One region of the Pseudoalteromonas espejiana DSM 9414 genome, then DNA from elsewhere that is predicted to be linked to it. Evidence: predicted binding sites of a transcription regulator. Region 1 holds the regulator's gene; each other region holds the start of a gene.
What was found. The regulator sigma-54, encoded in region 1, starts transcription at its own class of promoters, with help from an activator protein. The targets are predictions, from matches to a motif close to GTTGGCACGNNNNTNGNNT.
Positions count from the first base shown of each region.

Region 2: PESP_RS18580 (hemerythrin domain-containing protein) is a predicted target of sigma-54. The motif match lies at 1,718-1,736, and genes of this name have one in related genera.
Region 3: PESP_RS07185 (NarK family nitrate/nitrite MFS transporter) is a predicted target of sigma-54. The motif match lies at 1,511-1,529, and genes of this name have one in related genera.

Region 1 covers NZ_CP011028.1:3,214,218-3,217,500, reverse strand. Annotated here, with positions in the region: gene rapZ (RNase adapter RapZ) at 1-187, opposite strand, end outside; gene PESP_RS14600 (PTS sugar transporter subunit IIA) at 207-659, opposite strand; gene hpf (ribosome hibernation promoting factor) at 664-951, opposite strand; gene PESP_RS14590 (RNA polymerase factor sigma-54) at 979-2,478, opposite strand; gene lptB (LPS export ABC transporter ATP-binding protein) at 2,548-3,273, opposite strand; gene lptA (lipopolysaccharide transport periplasmic protein LptA) at 3,270-3,283, opposite strand, start outside.
Region 2 covers NZ_CP011029.1:381,142-384,424, reverse strand. Annotated here, with positions in the region: gene PESP_RS18600 (hypothetical protein) at 1-134, opposite strand, end outside; gene PESP_RS18595 (DUF6500 family protein) at 665-883, opposite strand; gene PESP_RS18590 (putative periplasmic lipoprotein) at 894-1,151, opposite strand; gene PESP_RS20660 (hypothetical protein) at 1,208-1,354, opposite strand; gene PESP_RS18580 (hemerythrin domain-containing protein) at 1,778-2,203, shown strand; gene PESP_RS18575 (hypothetical protein) at 2,287-2,700, opposite strand; gene PESP_RS18570 (TonB-dependent receptor) at 3,023-3,283, shown strand, end outside.
Region 3 covers NZ_CP011028.1:1,555,597-1,558,879, forward strand. Annotated here, with positions in the region: gene PESP_RS07175 (ATP-binding cassette domain-containing protein) at 1-583, shown strand, start outside; gene PESP_RS07180 (HesA/MoeB/ThiF family protein) at 580-1,338, opposite strand; gene PESP_RS07185 (NarK family nitrate/nitrite MFS transporter) at 1,627-3,096, shown strand; gene PESP_RS07190 (bifunctional protein-serine/threonine kinase/phosphatase) at 3,106-3,283, shown strand, end outside.

The DNA of each region.
Region 1 (3,283 bases):
GTTTTGGGATATTACGCACATCAATACTGACCGCTATTTTGTCGTAGTTATCTGATACGCTGCGTACCAAAGAGGGCAGTAAGTTTACCGGAATATTATCTACGCAATAATAACCCAAATCTTCAACTACGCGCAAAGCAACCGACTTTCCTGAACCAGAACGGCCGCTTATGATAATCAACTCCATTTATCGCCCTTAGTATTTACTACGATTGTTCAACAATAACGTTATACAGCTCAGCATCGGTTTTTGCACTGCGTAGCTGTTTACAAAATTCTTTGTTGCTCAGTTTATCAGCTATAGTTGCTAGAGTCTTTAGGTGCTGCTGGTTATCACCATCTGGTACGATGAGTGCCACAAAAATATCAACCGGGCAGTTATCTATCGCATCAAAGTTAACAGGTGTATCGCTAACAAGTACTAATGCAAGCGGCTCTTCTACGCCACCCATTCTGCCATGAGGAATCGCGATTCCTCGGCCAATACCTGTGCTACCTAGTTTTTCTCTGCTTGCTAATGCGTTGAGAATATCTTGCTGTGGTAAATAAGGTAATTTTTCATGAGCGAGTTCGCTAATGAATTCTAAAATTCTTTTTTTACTACTAAAAAGGACCGCAGCTTTGCTGCAGTCCTGGCATACTAATGTACTTAATTTCATAATATTAGTGTCTAGCGAGCTTCTCTTTATGTTTAATAACTTGGCGATCGAGTTTATCAATCAACGAGTCTATTGCGGCATACATATCTTGGTGCTCTGTAGAGGCAAATAAGTCTGCGCCACTTACATGAATTGTCGCTTCAGCTTTTTGGTTGAGTTTTTCTACATCGAGAATGACATGCACATTGCTAATATGATCTGAGTGCCTTTCCAGCTTTGCAAATTTATTATTTACATAGTCTTTAAGTGATTCAGTTACTTCTACGTGACGACCAGTTAGGTTTAGTTGCATAAGCATTTCCTCTTTGTTTTTTACGTCTTATATCAAACTCTTTCTCTGATTTGACGGTGGAATAGCTAGCGATTCACGGTATTTTGCTATTGTGCGTCTAGCTACTTTAATTCCTTGCTCTGCCAATATATCCGCAATTTTGCTATCACTCAATGGTTTAGCTGAGTTTTCCGCGGCAATTAGCTTTTTAATCAAGGCGCGTATTGCTGTAGATGAGCACTCACCACCGTTTTCGGTGCTTACATGGCTTGAGAAAAAGTATTTAAGCTCAAAAATACCACGTGGTGTATGCATATATTTTTGCGTAGTTACACGCGAAATTGTCGACTCGTGCATTTCTACCATTTCAGCAACATCGTTTAATACCATAGGCTTCATGGCTTCAGGGCCATGTTCAAAAAATGCCTGCTGCTGTTTTACAATACAGTTAGTTACTTTTAATAGCGTATCGTTTCTGCTCTCTAGGCTTTTAATAAACCATTTAGCTTCTTGCAGGTGAGAGCGAATAAATTGGCTATCACCCGAAGATTTTACGGTACGCGACATAGCCGCATACTGACTATTTACACGTATTTTTGGCATGCTATCTGGGTTTAACTCAACCACCCAGCGGCCTTTAATTTTTTTAACCGATACATCAGGTATAACATACTCAGACTCTTCCCTCACTATGGTATCAGCAGGTTTTGGGTTGAGAGTGTGTATTAATGTCATTACCTCTTTAAGCTCATCTTCTTTGAGCTTTGTTTTCTTCATTAATGTACGATAGTCGCGAGCTGCTAATAGATCAATATGATCGGTTAAGATCATTTTTGTTTGTTCTATTAAAGGTGTATCTTTATCAAATTGATTCAACTGTATACATAAGCACTCTTGTAGGCTTCGTGCTGCAATACCTACAGGGTCAAATAATTGAATTCGCTTTAAAACAGCTTCAATTTCATCAAGTTCAACTTCAACGTCATCATCGTGCTCTTGGTTAAAGCTTTCTAAAATTTCTTCGCAGCTTAACGTTAAAATACCTGAGTCATCTACAGCTTCTACAATGGCAATAGCAATTGCTTCGTCGGTAGGGCTAAAGGGTGTAAGTTGAAGCTGCCACATTAAATACTCATGAAGCGTTTCGGTAGAAGCACCTTGGTAAATAGACTCATCTTCTGGCATTGGGCCTGATGAAGCTGCAGGCGCGGCGCTCATGTATTCATCCCACGTAACATCCATTGCCATATCATCGCTAACGGTGTCTTTATTTAAAGCTTCACCGCTGTCTTGTTCGTATTCGCTGGCTGAATCGTCAGTTGATGCGCTTACGGTTACATCATCGGTGTCTGCTTTTTGCTCGTTTTTTCCAGCCGAATCTTCCGTGTAATCTTGCTCTTCAACTTCTAATAGCGGGTTGCTATCAAGTGCTTCTTGTATTTCTTGCTGGAGATCCAATGTACTGAGCTGCAGCAAACGTATCGCTTGCTGCAATTGTGGAGTCATTGTAAGTTGCTGGCCCATGCGCAGCTGTAATGATTGCCTCATGTATCTCTAACAATCCTTTTATGTTGTTATAATTAATATTAGCAGATGCTCAAAGGAGTGGCTTGATTGTTACAGCCTAAATTGCTCGCCTAAGTAAACATCGCGCACAGTTTTGTCGTTTAATACGTGTTCTGGAGTGCCAGATGCAATTAGCTCCCCATGAGAAACAATGTAGGCTTTTTCACAAACATCAAGGGTTTCTCTTACGTTGTGATCGGTAATTAGTACCCCAATCCCACGATTTTTAAGATGTTCAATTATTTTCTTTATATCTAACACTGAAATTGGATCAACACCAGCAAAAGGCTCATCCAATAAAATAAATTTAGGATTTGCGGCTAATGCGCGGGCAATTTCAACGCGGCGACGTTCGCCACCAGAAAGCGCCATACCTTGGCTGTCGCGAATGTGCTGAATACTAAACTCATCAAGTAGGTTGTTAAGCGTTTCTTCTCTAGCGGCTTTATTAAGCTCTTTTCGCGTTTCTAAAATCGCCATTAAGTTTTGATAAACTGTTAACTTTCTAAAAATTGATGACTCTTGTGGTAAATAGCCAATACCTAAGCGAGCACGGCTGTGCATAGGTAATAACGTAATGTCGTTATCATCTATTGAAATTTTACCTTTATCGCTAGGAACTAGGCCTACAATCATGTAAAACGTGGTGGTTTTACCTGCACCATTAGGGCCTAGTAAGCCAACAATACTACCTGCTTGAACTTCTAACCCAACGTTTTTTACAACTTGGCGACCTTTATAGCTTTTTGCTAGTAATTCTGCTTTTAAGGTACTCATGGTTGGCCTT
Region 2 (3,283 bases), on a different replicon from region 1:
TCCACTGAAATAAGAGCAGATTTTGGAAATACTTCTAAAACACCATAATCACCTAAATTTACTGAAAGTAGCGCATTTTTACCACTCGATAAAAAAGTAAAGTCATGGTCACGGCGCTCACCGTCAATATACAATTTAGCACCCCCTATCCATGAGTTAATAATTTTTACTTTGTGATTTTTAACTGTAAATACAAATTTTTTCTCATTTTTAAATCCTTTTTAATCGCAAAACCGTTTTAGGGTAGCCTTCATGAATCACAGGATTTTATAGCCATACTATTCATAAAATTGCATGGTTTAAAAATTAAATGTATCTAATAGTAACCAATTTCCATATGCACGAGCTGCTGCCCCGCAATTACCTCACCTTGCTCGTTTTTTATTAGAGCCGTTAAAGGCGTTCGTGTACTTACTTCCCAATTAGCCAAGTTGAAGTCATCTACTTTTTATTAAGGTTTTCTATTAATTCTTGCTCTGGGTTTTCAATCAATTAAATGTGCATGTATCCCCGTGTGATTTAGTATTGCTTAGGCTTTATCACAAGGCAGCTACCTTACTTCAAACGAAGCATTCATGTATTATAATTTCAAGTTCATAAATAGCATCGTAAGTCATTGCCTATTATAAATATTATATTAATTTACATGCTAAACTTATGTTTATTATTTCTCATCAATAATTATTTGTTTTATTTTGTGCGCTTTTTCAAAGTGATCTAATTTATGGGTGTGTATCCACCAAGTTGCGGCTTGCATGAGGAGCTCCGGGTTGTCGTTTTTATTTGCAAAAAAAGCATAAAAAGAAAGCCCTACATTTTCGCCTTTGGCTGCTATTTTTTTATCGCACACAGCAACAATTTTTGCTCTTAACGCTTTATTCATTGCTTTTCCTTTAGTTAAAAAGCCCATTTAAAAAATGAGCCAGCGTTTGCAAAATACTTCTATCTAACACGCCATGATTCTCAAGCTTTTTATTATGTACATTTACTTTTGCAGCTTTGCATTCATTATTAAATGACTCATTTTTATGTGTTTGTGTTTCGTATGCAATATCAGCTTGCTCCATACACTTTGCAGAGCCCGCATAAGGATTTGCCGCACAGCCAGTTAAAAATATACACAGTAAGAATACAGTTAAAAATGCTTTCATAATCAATCCTCTTTATACACCCTTTTGCTTTAGATTATTGCTGTATGTTTGCTTAGTTAGTCGGTTATCAAAACAAGTAAATCAATAAAAAACACTGCAATTTCATCAATAAAAGCGTCGTCTTTAGCATCCTTTTTTATTTGAGCGCTAATACATTCATTGTAAACCTCTGAGCTTGTTTGGGTGCCATTTAGCTCAGTCATTTCAGCTTTTTCCCTGCATAAACTGTTACCGTAATGCGGCGCTGTACTACATGCACTTAATATTGCGCAAAATAGCAACGCGATTATTGGGCTTTTTGTGTTCAACCTTAAACTGTCCTCTTAGTTATGCCCCAAAGCTGTGTCCCTTACACTAAAGCGTCAATAAGGTAATGTTTTTAAATTGTACCTAAATAATATTATTACTTTATCACTGCAATAAAAAACACCGCCAGCAAATATTTGTAAGGTTCTGTAGAGCTAAAGCCTGAAAATATTGCACAAGCGTGCTTGTAAAACTTACAAGCCACATACTTCCACGAGCAAGCAAATAAATATAAGTTTATTAATTTCAACAATTTAATAAGTGGCACTTAGCTTGCTTTAACATTTGCAAGCAATTTAAGAGCAAGTAAAGGATTAGTTATGAATATATTTGAAGCGCTACGTCACGATCACGATAAACAACGTAAATTGGTAGATGCACTTATTCAAACGCACGGCGATACAACTGAGCGCCACAAGCTAATGGACGAGCTTAAAACAGAATTAGAAGATCACGCTAAATTTGAAGAGCGTTATTTTTATAACCCACTTATGTTTGATGATTTAACGCACGAAAAAGCACGCCACAGCGTTGCTGAGCACCATGAAATAGACGAATTAATTGAACAACTTGAAGATACCGAAATGAGCTCGTCTGCTTGGTTAGTTGCGGCTAAAAAGCTGCACCATTTAGTGCATCACCATTTAAGTGAAGAAGAACATGAAGTATTTCAATTAGCTGGTAAAGCTTTAACCGAAGGGCAAAAAGAGAGTCTAGCTGATCAGTATAACGACGCAATGCATTAAAACCGACTTCCATACACTCCCTTGTGTACTTATTGGTTATAAGCCTTATGGCTTATAACCATTTTTTTTGCTTTAAATAAAGGTTATTTAACAGTAAGTTTTACGTCTTGGTCACGTAATAAGTAAAGTGCAAAACACGCTGCCCACATTGGCCACGCTGTAAAAAATAGTAAGTTATTAAAGCCTTCAATATACTGGTTGTAAGATGAAAGCGTTGATAGGCCATGCATTACAAAAATAATACCGTATGTAAGGCGTTTTTTAATACCCGCCATAAAAGCCAACACTAAAATAAGTTGTAATCCACCCAGCACATAAGCAACAACATCAGTAGAGCCACTAATCCCATAAAAATGCTCAAAAATACGTGCGCTATGCCCAGGATTAACAAACTTATCAAACGTCCACATAATCATTACAATAAATACGCCTAAACGCAGTGAAAAAAGCGACCATTGCAGACGATTTTGAAAATCAGTACCTGTTGTACTAGTCATAAAGTTTCCTTAAAACTAAATAATGTAAAGTTGAAACTAGCAAGACCGCTCTTAAGCAATTTTATTTCACAAAAACAAAAATATTTTCAAACATTTACCTGTCCAATTTCAGCATTACTTTCGTACAGTACTTTTTATAATTAAAAGTCTGGCTTTAACCCTTAAAAGAAAGGTGCCAACTTAACCTTTAAAAGTTTGCCTCTATGCTAAGCTTTTAACGTTTCGTTCTAAAAAACAAAAAGAATTAATAATTAGTGAAAGTTATTCACAAACCCACAGGTCTTTATTGCCACATTAACACTAACCAAAATGAGAACCCCTTTTGAAACATTCATATTTGGCACTTTTTATATCCGCTTACTTAACACCTAATTTTTATGCTCATGCGGCGCAAACTGCAACAGAATCAGGCTCAATTGAACGTATTGAAGTTGCAGGCCAAACTATTAAATCTCAAGGGCTTTCTGTTAAAGATGCCACTGTAGACGGCCCTTTTGGTGATAACCTAGCACTGCAAGATATAGCCCGCTCGGTAACGCCTATTTCAAGCGAGCTAATAGAGCAACTAAACATTACAACCCTA
Region 3 (3,283 bases), 1.7 Mb from region 1:
CTTTAGCGCACTAGATTGGCACACTCGCTTTAATATGCTTAGCGCAGTACAAGAGCTAAATAAGCAGCACGCCATTAAATTCATAATTGTGAGTCACTCTTTAAAAGAGCTGCTTTTTTGCAGCGATACCCTGTTACACATAGTTAAAGGTAAAGTGCTAGCGGAGGGCAATGCACAGCAAGTTGCCAATGCTATTTATGCAAGCAACAACCAAACGCCGTTAAGCGTATTAAATTATAGCAACCAACAATTTGATGAAAATTTTCAGGTGTACAAACTTACACTAAACAACAGTAATCAGAGCTTATATGTAGCGCCTGAGCACATCAAGAAAAACCAAAAGTTAATAGTAGAAAGCGCGCAAATTACTTGCAGCAAAGCTAAGCCTAGTGCTACGAGTGACTGTAATGTTCTCATAGGTGTATTTGAACACGCCAAGCTTATTAATAATCAATACCAGCTTACAATTACCGTCGATACTCAGCTAATTTATTGCACCGCATCAAAACGCCAGTGGCAGCAAAATGAGGTAAATAAAGGTGAGCTACTGTACGTTAGCATTAATAATCTAGAGACTAATTAAGCACCACACACCGCGCAGTGCTTATTTTTTGTAATGTTAAAGCGGTTAAACTCCATGCTAAGCCCGTCTACCAGTAATAGTTGTTCAGTGAGTTTACTCGGCAAGCCTGCTAATAATTTAAGTGCCTCAGTGGCTTGAATACTGCCAATTAACCCTACAATTGGGGAAAGGACCCCCGATTCTGAGCAGCTTTGTGTTTGCTCACTAAATAACTGTGATAAGCACCCATAACAATGGCTATTTTGTGCCATGGTAAAACAGGCAACTTGGCCTTCCATTCTAATTGCAGAGCCCGATACTAACGGCGTATTGGTATTATAGCAGGCGCTATTGAGTAGGTTTCGCGTGGCTATGTTGTCAGAGCAATCTATAACCACATCAACAGTGTTTAATAGCGTATTAAGTGCAAAGTCTTCATCTAAAAAAGCATCAATTGTGTGTATATCTATTTCATCATTCAAGCTGGTTAACTGCGCTTTAGCGGCGTGTGCTTTTAAGCTTCCCACATCTGTTTGCTTATAAAGCACCTGCCTTTGCAAGTTTGTAGCATCGACCAGATCGTTATCTACAAGCGTTAATGTTCCCACACCTGAGGCAGCTAAGTACTGTGCAACCGGGCAGCCTAAGCCACCTAAACCCACTATAAGCGCATGAGATTGCCATAGTTTTTCTTGTCCATCTATATCAAGTTGTACAAGCATAATGTGGCGAGAATAACGTAATTGCTGTTGATAAGTTAATGGCGGTTTTTGCATAAATGTACGCTCAAATTTTTTTGTAACAATACCAAGTAGTTAAAACCTAGAGCAAGTAAAGCTTTAAAAATCTTTGCACTGTTAACGCCCATCGCTGCTACTTAAATAGTGCAAAGCGAAATTATTATCAATAGCGAAAATTGTAACTTACTGAATTTGTTATTTTTTAATTGTTGGCTTAGTAATTGCTGAATATGGTTAACGTTAAATTAACAACTGGCGCGGTATATATGCTACCAAAGTAGTATGTACTGCTTAAAACAATAATCGTTACAAGGAAAAAATAACATGCAACCGAGTACTGGGTTTAATCTCATATCGTTTAGCGGAAAAATGAAAATACTGCATTTAAGCTGGATGGTGTTTTTTATCTCATTTTTTGTCTGGTTTAACCATGCACCATTATTAGGTGCTATAGCGGGTTCGTTAGGTATTACTATGGCACAAGTAAAAACACTGCTTATTTTAAATGTTGCCTTAACTATTCCTGCGCGTGTTGTAGTAGGTATGCTAACCGATAAATTTGGCCCGCGTATTGTATACGCAGCTCTACTCATTTTATGTAGTATCCCGTGTTTTATGTTTGCAATGGCTACCACATTTGAGCAAGCCGCTATTGCCCGTTTTGCACTTGGTTTTATTGGTGCGGGTTTTGTTGTTGGTATTCGCATGGTGAGCGAGTGGTTCCCGGCAAACGAGTTGGGTACAGCCGAAGGTATTTACGGCGGCTGGGGTAACTTTGGCTCGGCGGCAGCCGCAATGCTATTACCAGTATTAGCGCTTATGTTTGGCGGTGACGATGGTTGGCGCTATGCGATTGGCTTAACGGGTGTGTTAAGCGTAATTTTTGGTGTTATTTGGTATATAAACGTTACCGACACGCCTAAAGGCGGCACTTACTTTAAGCCTAAAAAAGTAGGGGCAATGGAAGTAACCAGTAAAGGCGACTTTGTACTGCTGCTGATAATGAAACTACCTATGTACGGTGCTTTAGCGCTACTTACCTGGAAGCTTTCGCCATCGGGCGCAAGCTTACTTTCTGAAAATTTGGTAATAGGGACGTACGCGTTTTTAGTACTGCTGTATATTTACGAAGTGTATAAAACGTTTGATATAAACGGCCATATTTTTAAACAACCTGTTCCAGAGTCACATCGTTACGAGTTTAAGCAAGTGGCTGTTTTAAATGTTCTGTACTTTACAACATTTGGCTCAGAGCTTGCCGTTGTATCTATGTTGCCATTATTTTTTATGGAAGTATTTGGCCTTGATATGGTGTACGCAGGTTTACTTGCATCAGCCTATGCATTTATGAACTTAGCCTCTCGCCCTGGTGGTGGTTGGATTTCAGATAGAATGGGTCGTCGTAAAACACTGATTGTACTTACCACCGGCTTAGCTGTAGGTTATTTTGTTATGGGTTTAGTGGATGCTAGCTGGCCGCTTTGGCTTGCAGTTGCCGCTGCCATGGCATGTTCGTTTTTTGTGCAAGCAGGTGAAGGTGCTGTATTTGCGGCTGTGCCACTAATTAAACGCCGTTTAACGGGTCAAATTGCAGGTATGACGGGAGCGTACGGTAATGTAGGAGCTGTTGTATATTTAACGGCGCTTTCATTAGTTGATTACCAAACATTCTTTATGATTATCGCGGCAAGCGCATTGTTAGGTTTAGGTGCTTTGTTATTTATGAAAGAACCTGATGGCCATATCACAGAAGTAAACGAAGATGGCACCGTTGAACTTATTTCTGTGACTTAAGGCAACCTTATGTTTGATGAAACCCAAAAAGCCAGCGCACTTAAAAACGAACTTAACGTTGAGTTTGGTGGCTATAGCAGCAAAGGTATAAAAACCGAAAACCAAGATGCGTTTGCTGCCCTTAATACTCAAGCGCAAGAAAAAGAGTCAAAAGGGGTTATTGCCTGCTTGGCCGATGGGTGCTCAT